3 regions of the Microbacterium xylanilyticum genome follow, and region 2 is predicted to be linked to each of the others. Evidence: riboswitches for the same ligand, from Rfam matches in the RefSeq annotation. Region 2 holds a riboswitch; each other region holds the start of a gene.
The links. Region 2 has a riboswitch for thiamine pyrophosphate ahead of thiM (hydroxyethylthiazole kinase). Riboswitches for the same ligand answer to the same signal wherever they lie in the genome.
Positions count from the first base shown of each region.

Region 1: linked by a shared signal. The riboswitch ahead of ACYQ1L_RS17575 (ECF transporter S component) and the one ahead of thiM (hydroxyethylthiazole kinase) in region 2 are both predicted to bind thiamine pyrophosphate.
Region 3: linked by a shared signal. The riboswitch ahead of thiC (phosphomethylpyrimidine synthase ThiC) and the one ahead of thiM (hydroxyethylthiazole kinase) in region 2 are both predicted to bind thiamine pyrophosphate.

Region 1 covers NZ_BAAIEN010000002.1:3,521,620-3,525,873, forward strand. The annotation lists gene ACYQ1L_RS17570 (ABC transporter ATP-binding protein) at 1-1,356, opposite strand, end outside; gene ACYQ1L_RS17575 (ECF transporter S component) at 1,358-1,996, opposite strand; TPP riboswitch at 1,992-2,101, opposite strand; gene ACYQ1L_RS17580 (D-alanyl-D-alanine carboxypeptidase family protein) at 2,246-4,090, shown strand.
Region 2 covers NZ_BAAIEN010000002.1:2,534,419-2,538,672, forward strand. The annotation lists gene ACYQ1L_RS12770 (bifunctional hydroxymethylpyrimidine kinase/phosphomethylpyrimidine kinase) at 1-593, opposite strand, end outside; gene thiM (hydroxyethylthiazole kinase) at 590-1,501, opposite strand; TPP riboswitch at 1,492-1,585, opposite strand; gene ACYQ1L_RS12780 (hypothetical protein) at 1,635-1,871, opposite strand; partial or broken gene ACYQ1L_RS12785 (HoxN/HupN/NixA family nickel/cobalt transporter) at 1,987-2,616, opposite strand; gene ACYQ1L_RS12790 (urease accessory protein UreD) at 2,606-3,349, opposite strand; gene ureG (urease accessory protein UreG) at 3,346-4,104, opposite strand; gene ACYQ1L_RS12800 (urease accessory protein UreF) at 4,097-4,254, opposite strand, start outside.
Region 3 covers NZ_BAAIEN010000002.1:4,016,433-4,020,686, forward strand. The annotation lists gene ACYQ1L_RS19915 (FAD-dependent oxidoreductase) at 1-458, opposite strand, end outside; gene thiC (phosphomethylpyrimidine synthase ThiC) at 465-2,198, opposite strand; TPP riboswitch at 2,194-2,302, opposite strand; gene ACYQ1L_RS19925 (MDR family MFS transporter) at 2,478-4,254, shown strand, end outside.

The DNA of each region.
Region 1 (4,254 bases), 990 kb from region 2:
GCTCACGATGCCGATCCAGCCCAGGCGGTCCTGCCCGAACGTCGGTTCGTCCAGCACCACGACGGCGGGGGCGGCGGCGAGCACCGTCGCCACCGACAGCCGCCGCTTCTGCCCGCCCGACAGCGTGAACGGGTTCGCCGCGGCGAGCGCGGTCAGGCCGAGCCGCTCGAGCAGCGCGTCCACGACGGCGTCCACACGGGCAGCGTCCCACCCGAGCGCCCGAGGACCGACGGCGAGCTCGTCCCGCACGGTCTGCGTGAGGAACTGGTGCTCCGGATCCTGGAACACCGTCCCGATGCGGGTGAGCAGCTCGCGCGAAGTCCAGCGGACCGGATCCAGCCCGCGCCGCCCGCGCAGCCGTTCCGCCGCCTCGACCCTGCCGTGCAGCGGATCCAGCAGGCCGGCGAGCGTGAGGGCGAGCGTGGACTTGCCCGCGCCGTTCGGGCCGACGATCACGGTCGCCCCGGCGTCCGGCACCGAGAGATCGAGCCCGGTCTGCACGGCCGCGCGGCGGTCGCGCGTGATCGCGAGGTCGCGGGTGGTGAGCACGGCACCGTCGCGACCCGCGGGAGCAACCTCGATCGCGGGGAGCACGGGCAGGTCCACCGGGTGCCCGGGCACCCACACCCCGGCATCCGCGAGGGCGTCGCCGTACACGCCGAAGACGTCTTCCGGGGTGCCGTCGGCGAGGAGGCCGCCGTCGGCGCTGACCACGATCACGCGTGTCATCAGGTCGGCCCAGACCGCGGTGCGATGCTCGATGACGACGAGCGTGGCGCCCGTGGCCTCGACCGCCCGCTCGACGGCGGCGCGGACCTCGCGCACCCCGTCCGGATCCAGGTTGGCGGTCGGCTCGTCGAGCAGCAGCAGACCCGGGCGCATGGCGAGGGCGCCGGCGAGGGCGAGCCGCTGCTTCTGTCCGCCCGACAGCGCGGCCGTGCGGTGGTCCAGGGGCACCTCGAGGCCGACCGCGTCGAGCGCCTCGCGCACGCGCGCCGGGATCCGCTCCGCGGGGACGCCGAGGTTCTCGCAGCCGAACGCGACGTCGTCGCCGACCCGGCTCAGCACGACGCCGGCATCCGGATCCTGCAGCACGAGGCCGATGCGGCCGCGGCGGCTCTCGGGGGCGGCGCCGTCGACGAGGAGCGTGCCGGTGCGCTCCCCCTCCTCGGCATCCCCGAGCAGACCCGCCATCCCGGTGAGCAGCGTGGACTTGCCGGCGCCGGATGCGCCGAGCAGCAGCACGCGCTCCCCGGGTTCGATCGTGAACGACACTTGGCTGACCGCGGGCAGACGGCGGCCGGCGTAGCGCCAGCCCCACCCGTCCGCGACGACGCGGGCCGCACCCGCGGTCATGTCAGACCTCGTGGCGCAGCTCGCGTCCGGCGGCGAAGCGGCTGAGCGCGCCCGTCGCGGCGAGCGCGCGCACGAGCAGCCAGCCGAGCACGCCGGCCAGCACCGCGCCCGAGACGACGAGGGTGCCGAGGTAGATCCCGTTGAAGACCGCCGACTTCAGGATGTTCGGCGAGCTGCCGTAGAAGAGCTCGAACAGCCAGGCCCCGGCCGCCGCGCCCACGCCGGCGAGAGCCGCGACCGGCAGCGAGAACCGGCGGTACAGGAAGAGGGCGAAGACGAGCTCGGCGCCGAGTCCCTGGGCGATGCCCTCGAGCACCGTCGAGACGCCCCAGATGTTGCCGATCAGCATCGACACGACCGCTGCCACGACCTCGACCACGAGGGCTGCGCCGGGCTTGCGGATGACGAGCCCGCCGACCACGCCGCCCAGCAGCCAGATCCCGACGGCGATGCCGCCGAGCCCCGGGGTGAGGCCGTCGGCAGCGGTGAACCAGGCGTAGCCGATCGTGTTCCAGACCCAGAAGACCAGGCCGATCACGACGCCCAGCACCGCGGCGACGACGATGTCGACGACCCGCCAGGTGAGCCTTGGTGCGACCGCCCCGCTGTTCGCGTTCGGTGCGGCTGCCGTTGAATGCATCATGGAAACTCCTCCCTGCGCCGGCATGATCCGGATCAGGTTCGACGGTCGAAGCGCGATTCGCTCCCTCTCAGCCCGGCTCGCCGGACTCCCGTGGTGATCCGCTCATTTTAGCCCCGTCACGGATGCACCGCGACCGATCGTCGCCAGGATGACATCGCGTGCGCTGCTGCCCGCCCCTGCCCCCCCTCCCCGCGGCGGGAGCCCGGGATACGGCCGAACCGCGCGGGCGCCCGATACGGTAGGAGCGTGAACGAAGACGACGGCCCGGCGGCCGCTCCGGGCGTGCCGGAGCTCGTCGACGCGCCGGTCGAGACGGCCGGGGGTGAAGCAGGCCCGGCTGTCGCCACGCTGAACGCTCCCGCGGCCACCGAGGCGGAGGTCGCGACCGCCGTCGACGCCGCGCTGGACGGCGCGGACCTGGACACGGCGTCCGACCGCGCATCGGACGACCCGGACTCGGACACGACGTCGGACCACGCCGCCCCGGGGGCGGAGCGGGACACCTCCCCTGAGGATGCCGTCGAACCCGCGGGGCTGTTCCCGGTGTCGAAGCCTCTGCCGGAGGCCGGTCCTCTGTTCCCGCGACACGACGGCCCGGTCGAGCCGCCGCTGTTCCCCGCGTCCGCGCCGGCGACCGCCCCCGCCCCCGGTGCCGCGGCCGCCGACGCCGCCCCCGCCGCCGCCGCCGCGACCATCCCCGCTCCTCGCCCCGAGGCCCGGCCGCTGCCCTCCGCCCCCCTCGTCCGCGGGCCCGACCGCACCCCGACGGCGGCTCTCGCGTGGGTCGACGTCACGCGCGTGGGCGCGTCGGCGGGCGCCCCGGAGCCCGCCGCGACACGCACGCTGCTCGACGACGCACCGCGGCGCAGCCTCGTCCGGCCGGCCGTTCTCCTTCCGCCCGCCGGCCTGCTGGTCGTCGCCCTCGCATACGGCGCCACCACGGCGCTCTGGCCGCTCAACGCCGTCCGTCCCGTGACCACAGCTGTGGCGTTCCAGCCGGCAGCCGCACCGGCCGCCGCCGTCGCGTGGCCCAGCACGGGAAGCGCCGCGGTGAGCGTGCAGGGAATCGGCACGGTGGCTTCCGCGGAGCAGCAGGTGCCCATGGCGAGCATCACCAAGCTCGTGACGGTGCTCGCCGCCCTCGACAAGCTGCCGCTGAAGCCCGGCGAGCAGGGCCGGTCGTTCGCGTTCACGCAGGCCGACAGCGACGACTACTGGAGCTACCTGCGGCGGGATCAATCGGCGCTGGACGTCCCCGTGGACGGATCCCTCACGCAGTATCAGCTGTTCGAGGGGATCCTGCTGGGCTCGGCGAACAACTACGCCGATCGTCTCGCGCGCGAGGTCTGGGGCTCGGACGAGAACTATGCCGCCGCCGCGAACCAGTGGCTGAGCCAGCACGACCTCGGGGAGATCCGGGTGGTGACCCCGTCCGGGTTCGACTTCGGCAACGTCGCGACCCCGCGTGCGCTCATCCAGCTCGGCGAGATCGCGGAGAAGAACCCGGTGATCGCGGAGATCGTGAAGCAGAAGAGCGTCGAGCTGCCCGGCGCCGGAACCGTGGAGAACACGAACGGCCTGATCGGCGACGCCGGCATCGTCGGGATCAAGACCGGCACGATCGGCGACGGCGACGCCACCCGCTACAACCTGCTCTCCGCCAAGGACGTGACCGACGGGGACACCAGGGTGCGGATCTACGTCGCGGCCCTCGGGCAGGACAGCGACGAGGGCCGGGTCGACGTGTCGCGCACGCTCTACGCGGGCGTCGAGGCGGCGCTGAAGAACCAGCCGCAGACGGTGGCGAAGGGCGCCACGCTCGGCACGGTCGACACGGCCTGGGGTGAGACGTCGCAGATCGTCGCCGGCGCGGACGGCCGAGTGACGCTGTGGAACGGCGCCTCCGCATCGGCGACGACGAAGTTCGCACTCGGCGAGAACTGGAAGGCCGGCGCGAAGGCCGGGACGCTCGCCCTCAAGGGCCCGCTCGATGCGACCACCGTGCCGCTCGAGCTGCGGACCGCGCTCAAGGGGCCGAGCCTGTGGTGGCGGCTGACCCACCCCCTGGAGCTGTTCGGCCTGACCAGATAGGACTCGGATCCCCCTGGCCGATGCCGAGAGGCCCTGCCCTGGTTCAGGTCGCACTTTCTGCGTCAAGAGCCGCCGGGAAGCGCAGAAAGTGCGACCTGAGCGGCATCGATCCCGCACCTCGCACCGACGGGACGACGCAACGACGAAGCGCCGCCGCCCTGGAT
Region 2 (4,254 bases):
ATCCCGCCGATCGCGACGCACGGCAGCGGGCTCTGCGCCGCGAACGCCGCGAACCCGGACACGCCCAGCGGTGCGGGGTGGTCGGCCTTGGTGGTGGTCGGGCGGATCACGCCCACGCCGAGGTAGTCCACGGTGCCGGGCGGGAGCGCACGCACGGCGTCGAGGTGCTCCGGGCGGTTCGCGGTGAGGCCCACGATCGCGTCGGGGCCGAGCAGCGCCCGCGCCACCAGGGGCGAGGCGTCGGACTGACCGAGGTGGACGCCGTCGACGCGGGCGCCGCGGCGGCGCGCCTCGACGACCGCATCCAGCCGGTCGTCGACCACCAGGAGCGCCCGTCCGGCGATGACCGCGGACAGCTCCACGAGCTGCGCCACGGTGGACGCATCGTCGGCGTCCTTGTCGCGCAGCTGCACCATCCGGACGCCGCCGGACACCGCAGCATCCACGACCGCCGCGACACCCCGCGGACCGCTCAGCCGCGCATCCGTGACGAGGTACAGGGCGAGGTCGTCCGTCGTCAGCCGCGGCCGTCCGGCAGACGTGCGGGAGGGCGTGACGCCGCTGTCGACGGAGACCACGTCGGCGAGCGTCATGCCACGGCCTCCGCAGCCGAGACGGGATGCGACGGAACCGGGTCCGCTCCGACGGGGCCCTCCGGGACGGGACGCACGGTGACGCGGGCGCGCGCGGCGATGCGACCCGGCTCGAGCGCGGCGAGCGCATCGAGCAGCTCTACCGCGAAGGATCCGGGACCCGCGGCCCGCGCTGCCGCGTCCTCCGCGGCGAGCGTGTAGACGAGGGTCGCTGCGGCGGACGCGACCAGCGGGCGGTCGCCCGTGCGGCGGGCGGCGCCGAGGAATGCCGCGATCACGGCACCCAGCGCGCACCCTCCTCCCGTGACGCGGGTGAGCAGCGCATCGCCGTGGGCGACGCGGATCTCGGTGCCGGCGTCGACGAGGAGGTCCACAGGACCGGAGACCGCGACCGCTCCCCCGGTCGTCCGGGCGAGCTCCCGGGCTGCGCCGGCCGCCTCCTCCGTGCCGTCCAGCGCATCGACCCCGCGGCCTCCCGCCGAGCGGCCCGCGAGGGCGAGGATCTCCGAGGCGTTGCCGCGGATGACGGTCGGACGCAGCGCGAGCAGGTCCTGCGCCAGCGCGGTGCGCACGGGCAGAGCCCCGACGGCGACGGGGTCGAGCACCCACGGCGTGCCCGCCGTGCGCGCTCCCCCGACGGCTTCGAGGCTCGCCGCGCGCTGCTCTGGCGTGGGCGTGCCGAGGTTCACCAGGAGCCCCGAGGCGATGCCCGCGAACATGCCGGCCTCGCCGGTGATGTCCACCATGGCGGGCGCCGCGCCGAGCGCGAGCAGGACGTTCGCGGTGAAGCCCGTCACCACCGCGTTCGTGATGCACTGCACGAGCGGCGGTGTGGCGCGCAGCTCCTCGAGAAGCTCCGCAGCGGACTCCGCCACGGATTCGGACGACGATTCCAGACGCGCGTTCATCGCGACATCCCTTCGCTAGTACGACCTAGATCAGGTTCGACGGGTGTGATCTCAGCCGCGGATGCGGCACCCCGTGTCACTGCCGGCCAGTCTAACCAGGAGGGCGACCGCGCCGCCCGGCCCGCGGCCGGGCTCAGTCGAGCGAGGACCGCCGCATGGGCGGACGGCCGCGGAGCACGCCGGACCAGAGCGCGGCGGCCGCCCAGCACGCGATCAGCACGGCGGTGAGGATCACACCGAGCGCGTTCAGGTCCAGGTCGGCGACGGCTCGCGCGAGGCCCTGCTGCGGCAGGCTGCGCACCGCGACGCCCGCGAGCTCGGCGACACCGATCACGAGCGCCACGACGATCGACACCCCCGTGACCAGCACGTCGTAGCGCCGCCCGGCGCTCTCGCGCCCCGCCCCGGACTCCGTGGAGCGCCAGGAGTACGCGCCGCGACATCGCGCCCTGCGCGGAGTCCAGCAGCGACATGCCCGCGGCGAACAGCGCCGCCAGGAGCAGGATCGCCCACCACGGCGTGGCGCGCGAAGCGGCGGTGCCGGCGAGAGCGAGCAGGCCGATCTCCGTGGCCGTGTCGAAGCCCAGCCCGAACAGCAGCCCCACCACGTACATCCGCGACGGCCGGTCGATCGCATCGCCGAGCCGGCCCAAGAGCACCCACGCCGGTCCGCCGTGCCGATGCCCGCCCCTCGCCCGGCGACGATGGCGCAGCGCGAGGAGGTTCGCCACAGCGATGGCGAGAAGGAAGACGCCCGACACGACCGGCCCGATGACGCCCGTCCAGACCTGCAGCGGCGAATCCGGATCCTCCAGGCTCGTCGTGAGCGCGCCCGCCCCCAGCGCCAGCAGCACGCACAGCACCGAGACGACCGTCGCGTGACCGAGGGAGAACCACAGTCCGACGCCCTGTGCCGGGCGGTTCCGCGCCAGCAGCTGCCGCGTCGTGTTGTCGATCGCGGCGATGTGGTCGGCGTCGAAGGCGTGCCTGAGCCCGAGCAGGTACGCGGTGACGCCCAGCCCGGCGATGAGCGGCGACGGCGCGGACAGCAGCAGCCCGCCCCATCCGAGCAGGTGCAGCGCGCCCACGATGTACACGGCGGCGCTACGTCTCACGGAGCAGCTCCTCCCGCAGCGCGCCCCAACCGGGGGCGAGATCGCCGAGATGCGCGGCGTCCACGATCGCCCGGACGACGATCCCCCCGCGCTCGGGGTGGAGGACGGCCGTCCCGCCCGTGCGCCACGCGCTCTCGTCGCCCTCGGGGTCGCGGCCGATGAGCACCACGCTGTCCAGCACGCGATCGGATCCGAGGACACCGGGGATCGGCTCCGCGCCCGCCAGGTCCAGCTGCTCGATCAGGGCGGGGCTGCCGTCGATCGCGATCCGCGTGCGCGCTCGGATGGCGCCGCCGTGCTCCCCCGCCCGCCCCAGGACGAGCGTCTCGCGCAGCAGCAGCGCGGCCCCCTCACCGAGTTCCGCTTCCGTGCTGCGGTCGACATCGGCGCCGTCCGCGACGACGAACGGCAGACCGTGCCAGGTGCAGATCCCGCGGGCGCCGACCTCGATGCGCGATGACCACGAAGCGCGTTCGCCGTGGCCGTCGTAGGCGACGGTGCCGCCGATGTCCTCCAGCTCGAGCGTGCAGCCCGCGCCGACCGAGATCCGCAGATCGATGGCATCGCCGCCGAGCAGGAGCGCCCCTGCCGCGATCAGCCCGACGCGGGCGTATCGCGGCCGCCGTTCCAAGATGCGCGCGGCGATCGCGCCGGAGCGCAGCACCACGCGCGCGCGATCGGCGCCCGCCGCGACCTGGACGACCGTGGTCGATGGGCCGGCGGGATCCGTCACCGCGATTCCGCGTGCGCGTGGACGTGCTCGGCGCCGCCGTCGTCGTGGCTGTGCACGTAGCCGCCGGCCTCGCTGTCGTCCGCGTGGAAGTGCGGTGCCATCGGACCCGGATCCTGCGGCTGGTGCGCGCCGGAGCGATGGGCGGCGAGCATCTCCAGGATCCAGCTCTTCAGACGAGCCACGGAGTCCGGGTCGGTGCGCGAGAGGGCGAGCACCTCCCGCCCGTCCCGGGCATTCGAGGCGTCCTGCACCATCTGCGCCACATCGACGCCGACGTAGGGGGCGAGATCGGTCTTGTTCACCACGAGCAGGTCGGCGCGCGCGATCCCCGGTCCGCCCTTGCGCGCGACGTCGCCGCCCCCGGCGACGTCGAGCACGAAGATCTGCGCGTCCACGAGCGCCGGCGAGAAGGTCGCCGTCAGGTTGTCGCCACCGGACTCGATGATCACGACGTCGAGGGGGGCGAAGTCGCGCTCGACGTCCTCGACCGCGAGCAGGTTCGCGGTCACGTCGTCGCGGATCGCCGTGTGCGGGCAGGCACCCGTCTCCACGGCGCGGATCCGATCCGGATCCAGCACGCCGGCGGAGCGGAGGAAGCGGGCGTCCTCGTCGGTGTAGATGTCGTTTGTGATCACGCCGAGCGCGATCTCGCCGGCGAGGGCACGGCAGGCCGTCGCGATGAGCGTCGACTTGCCGACGCCGACGGGACCGGCGATGCCGAGGCGGAGGGCGCGGGGAGAGGGGGAATCAGGCACGGAACAACCTCCGGTTCATGAGGGCATGGGCTTCGGCCCACCCCTCGGCGTGAGGGGCGCTGCCGGCGGGGATGCCGGCGGGATCGGTCAGTGCGGCGATCTCGTCGACGAGCTCGCCGACGGCGGCGCACGCGGCGAGGACCCAGCCGA
Region 3 (4,254 bases), 1.5 Mb from region 2:
CTCGTGACACGAGGGCCGAGCAGCGGCTCGAGGGCGCGCGCCTCCCGCACGGTGAGCGGCTCGGCCGCAAGTCCGCGCGCGAGGTGCGCGGCGTGCAGATCCGCGAGCGCACGCCGGTCGCCCTGGTCCACGCCGACGAGCAGGGTGTCGCCGGGCCGGTGGCCGGTCGCCTCCGCGGCGGACCGGCCCGCGGGGGCGAGGGCGCGGACGAAGTCCGGGTAGCGCGCCGCCGACGCCTGCAGCAGCGGCAGCAGCTCGTCCTCCTGGTAGTGGAACTCGCTGACCGGCGCGAGCATCCCCGCGGCGGCGAACGTGGCGCCCCTGGCCGGATCCGGATCGCACAGCACGACGGGCCGGCCCGCCTGAGCGATCCGCCACGCGATGCTCAGCCCGATGATCCCGGCGCCGACCACGACGACGCGGGCGGCGCCGTCCGCGCCGCCGCGATCACGCAGCATCCCGGGCTACCGGGCGCCGACGGTCGGCATCGGCAGGTACACCTGTCCCCCGGACGCCGCGAACTCGGCCGACTTCTGCGCCATGCCGGCGATCCGCTCCTGCTCCGCCCCGTCGCCGAACCGGTCCCGGATGTCCTGCGAGATGCGCATCGAGCAGAACTTCGGACCGCACATCGAGCAGAAGTGCGCGGTCTTGGCGGGCTCGGCGGGCAGGGTCTCATCGTGGAACGCCTCGGCGGTGTCCGGATCCAGCGACAGCGCGAACTGGTCGCGCCAGCGGAACTCGAAGCGCGCCTTGGAGAGCGCATCGTCGCGCGCCTGGGCGCCGGGGTGGCCCTTGGCGAGGTCGGCGGCGTGCGCGGCGATCTTGTAGGTGATGACGCCGGTCTTCACGTCGTCGCGGTCGGGCAGGCCTAGGTGCTCCTTGGGGGTGACGTAGCACAGCATCGCCGTGCCGTAGCGGGCGATCTCGGTCGCGCCGATCGCGGAGGTGATGTGGTCGTAGCCCGGTGCCACGTCGGTCACCAGCGGGCCCAGCGTGTAGAACGGCGCGCCGTCGCAGAGCTCCTGCTGGCGCTCCACGTTCTCGCGCACGAGGTGGAACGGCACGTGACCGGGACCCTCGACCATGACCTGCACGTCGTACTCCCACGCCCGCTTGGTCAGCTCGGCGAGAGTGTCGAGCTCGGCGAACTGGGCGGCGTCGTTCGCGTCGGCGATCGATCCGGGCCGCAGCCCGTCGCCGAGGGAGAACGCCACGTCGTACTGCGCGAAGATCTCGCACAGCTCGTCGAAGTGCGTGTAGAGGAAGTTCTCCTGGTGGTGCGCGAGGCACCAGCCGGCCATGATCGACCCGCCGCGGGACACGATCCCCGTCACCCGGTCGGCGGTGAGCGGCACGTAGCGCAGCAGCACGCCCGCGTGCACCGTCATGTAGTCCACGCCCTGCTCGCACTGCTCGATCACGGTGTCGCGGTAGATCTCCCAGGTGAGCGCCGAGGCGTCGCCGTCGACCTTCTCCAGCGCCTGGTAGATCGGCACCGTGCCGATCGGCACCGGCGAGTTGCGGATGATCCACTCCCGCGTGGTGTGGATGTCGTCGCCCGTGGACAGGTCCATCACGGTGTCCGCGCCCCAGGTGGTCGCCCACTGCAGCTTGGAGACCTCCTCGGCGATCGAGCTGGTCACCGCGGAGTTGCCGATGTTCGCGTTGATCTTCACCAGGAACGCCTTGCCGATGATCATCGGCTCGGACTCCGGGTGGTTCACGTTGTTCGGGATGATCGCCCGGCCCGCGGCGACCTCGGCGCGCACGAGCTCGGGATCGCAGCTCTCCCGCAGCGCCACGAAGCGCATCTCGGGCGTGATCACGCCGTCCCGCGCGTACCGCATCTGCGTCACCGTGCGTCCGGGGCGCGCCCGACGCACGGGACGGCGCGCGCCGCGCCACTCGGCCGACGCGGCACCGCGGCGGATCGCGGAGCGGCCGTCGTCGTGCAGGTTCCGCGCCCGGCCCTCGTACTCGTCGGTGTCATCGCGATCGGCGATCCAGCGCTCCCGCAGTGCGGGCAGGCCGACCACCGGATCGCTGCCCGGCCCCTCGGTGCGGTAGATCGTCACCGGCGGGTTCTCCGTCCCGTCGGGCGATGGATCCAGCCGGATCCGGGTGACCGGCACGTGCAGGTCGTGAGCGGAGTCGTGCAGATGCGCGAGCGAGCGCGCAGAATCGCGAGATCCCATGAGGGCTCCTACTTCCTTCGCCGGCATTACCCGGACAGGTTCGAACGGTCGCAGGCCGCGTCAGCCCGATCTCAGCCCTTGCGAGGGCCCCCGTGTGGATACCGACACAGTACACGGATCACCGCAGCACCCAGCAACCTCATAGCGAAGCTGCGTTTGCGCAACCTTTCCGATCATGTAATCTTGCAGAGCTGCAACATTCTTGCCGCCAACGTCGGCGCCCGCGCATCGCATGCCGACGACGGGCTCCGGCGTCCTCGAACCATTCGAAGGGGCTCCATGTCCACCGCAACCGCAACCACAGGGGCGACGCGCGCCGAGCACGCGCAGAACGCCCCGATCATGACGCACAGGCAGATCCTGCTCGTCATCTACGGCCTCATGGCCGGCATGTTCCTGTCGTCGCTCGACCAGACCATCGTGGGAACCGCGATCCGCACCATCGGCGACGACCTCCACGGTCTCGACCAGCAGGCCTGGGTCACCACGGCCTACCTGATCACCTCGACGATCTCGGTGCCGATCTACGGCAAGCTCAGCGACATCTTCGGCCGCCGTCCGCTGTTCATCTTCGGCATCTCGGTGTTCATCCTCGGCTCGATCCTGGCGAGCTTCTCGACCTCGATGCTCATGCTGGCCGCGTTCCGCGGCGTCCAGGGCATCGGCGCCGGCGCTCTGATGTCGCTGCCGCTCGCGATCATGGCCGACATCCTCGCGCCGCGTGAGCGCGCGAAGTACCAGGGCTACTTCTTCGCCGTGTTCGGCGTCTCCTCCCTGATCGGCCCGCTCGTGGGCGGCCTGTTCGCCGGCGCGAACGAGATCCTCTGGATCAACGGCTGGCGCTGGGTCTTCCTCGTCAACGTGCCGATCGGCATCATCGCGCTCGGAATGGTGATCGCGTTCCTGCACCTGCCCAAGGTCGGCAAGCACAAGAACCCGCGCATCGACTGGTGGGGCGCGACGGCCGTGATCGTGGCGCTCGTGCCGCTGCTGCTCGTGGCCGAGCAGGGACGCGAATGGGGCTGGGGCTCCTTCGGCGCGATCACCTGCTACATCATCGGCGGACTCGGCGCGATCGCGTTCGTGCTCATCGAGATCGCGATGAAGGACGACGCGATCATCCCGATCCGGCTGTTCCACTCGCGCCCGTTCTCCTGGGCGACCGGCATCGGCGTTCTCGTCGGCTTCGGCATGTTCGGCGCGATGATGACCATCCCCCTCTACATGCAGATCGTCGGCGGGCTCACTCCGACCGAGTCCGGGTTCGCGATGCTGCCCATGGTCTTCGGTCTCATGGGCTCCTCGATGGCCGCCGGCCAGATCACCGCGCGCACCGGTAAGTACGGGATCTTCCCGCGCACGGGGACGCTGATCATGGCCCTGGGCTTCCTGCTGCTGACGTTCGTCTCGGCGAACACCTCCATCTGGTACATGATGATCGGCATGTTCGTGGTCGGCCTCGGCCTCGGCCAGCTCATGCAGTCCCTGGTCATGACCAGCCAGAACGCCGTCGAGGCCAAGGACATGGGCGTCGCGACGAGCGCCGCCACGTTCTTCCGCCAGATCGGCGGAACGCTGGGCACCGCGATCATGCTCTCCATCCTGTTCACGCTGCTCCCGACGAACATCGTGCACAGCATGGCCGACAAGCCCACGCTGACGAGCGCGCTGAACGCGGCCCTGGATCCCGCCGTCGCCGGGGAGAAGAAGAATCAGGCCGTGATGAAGCAGCTGTGGAACCCGATCGTGGGGCCCCTGCAGGCCAACATCCAGACGCAGCTCGACAAGGGCACCACCGAGGCGAAGGCCGCGGCGGGCAAGGCGGTCGCCGACGCCGTCACGGCCGGCGTGAACCAGGCCGTCGCCGCCGGGCAGCTCCCCGCGGCCGCCGCGCAGAGCGTGATCGACCAGAAGGTCGCCGAGGCGACTCCCGCCGCCGAGGCCAAGGCTCTGCAGGCCGTGGCCGACAAGGCTCACGGCACGGTCAAGGACGGCAAGGTCGTCGTGGACTGGTCCGACAAGGATCAGCGCAGCTACTGGGTCGACCAGCTCGTGC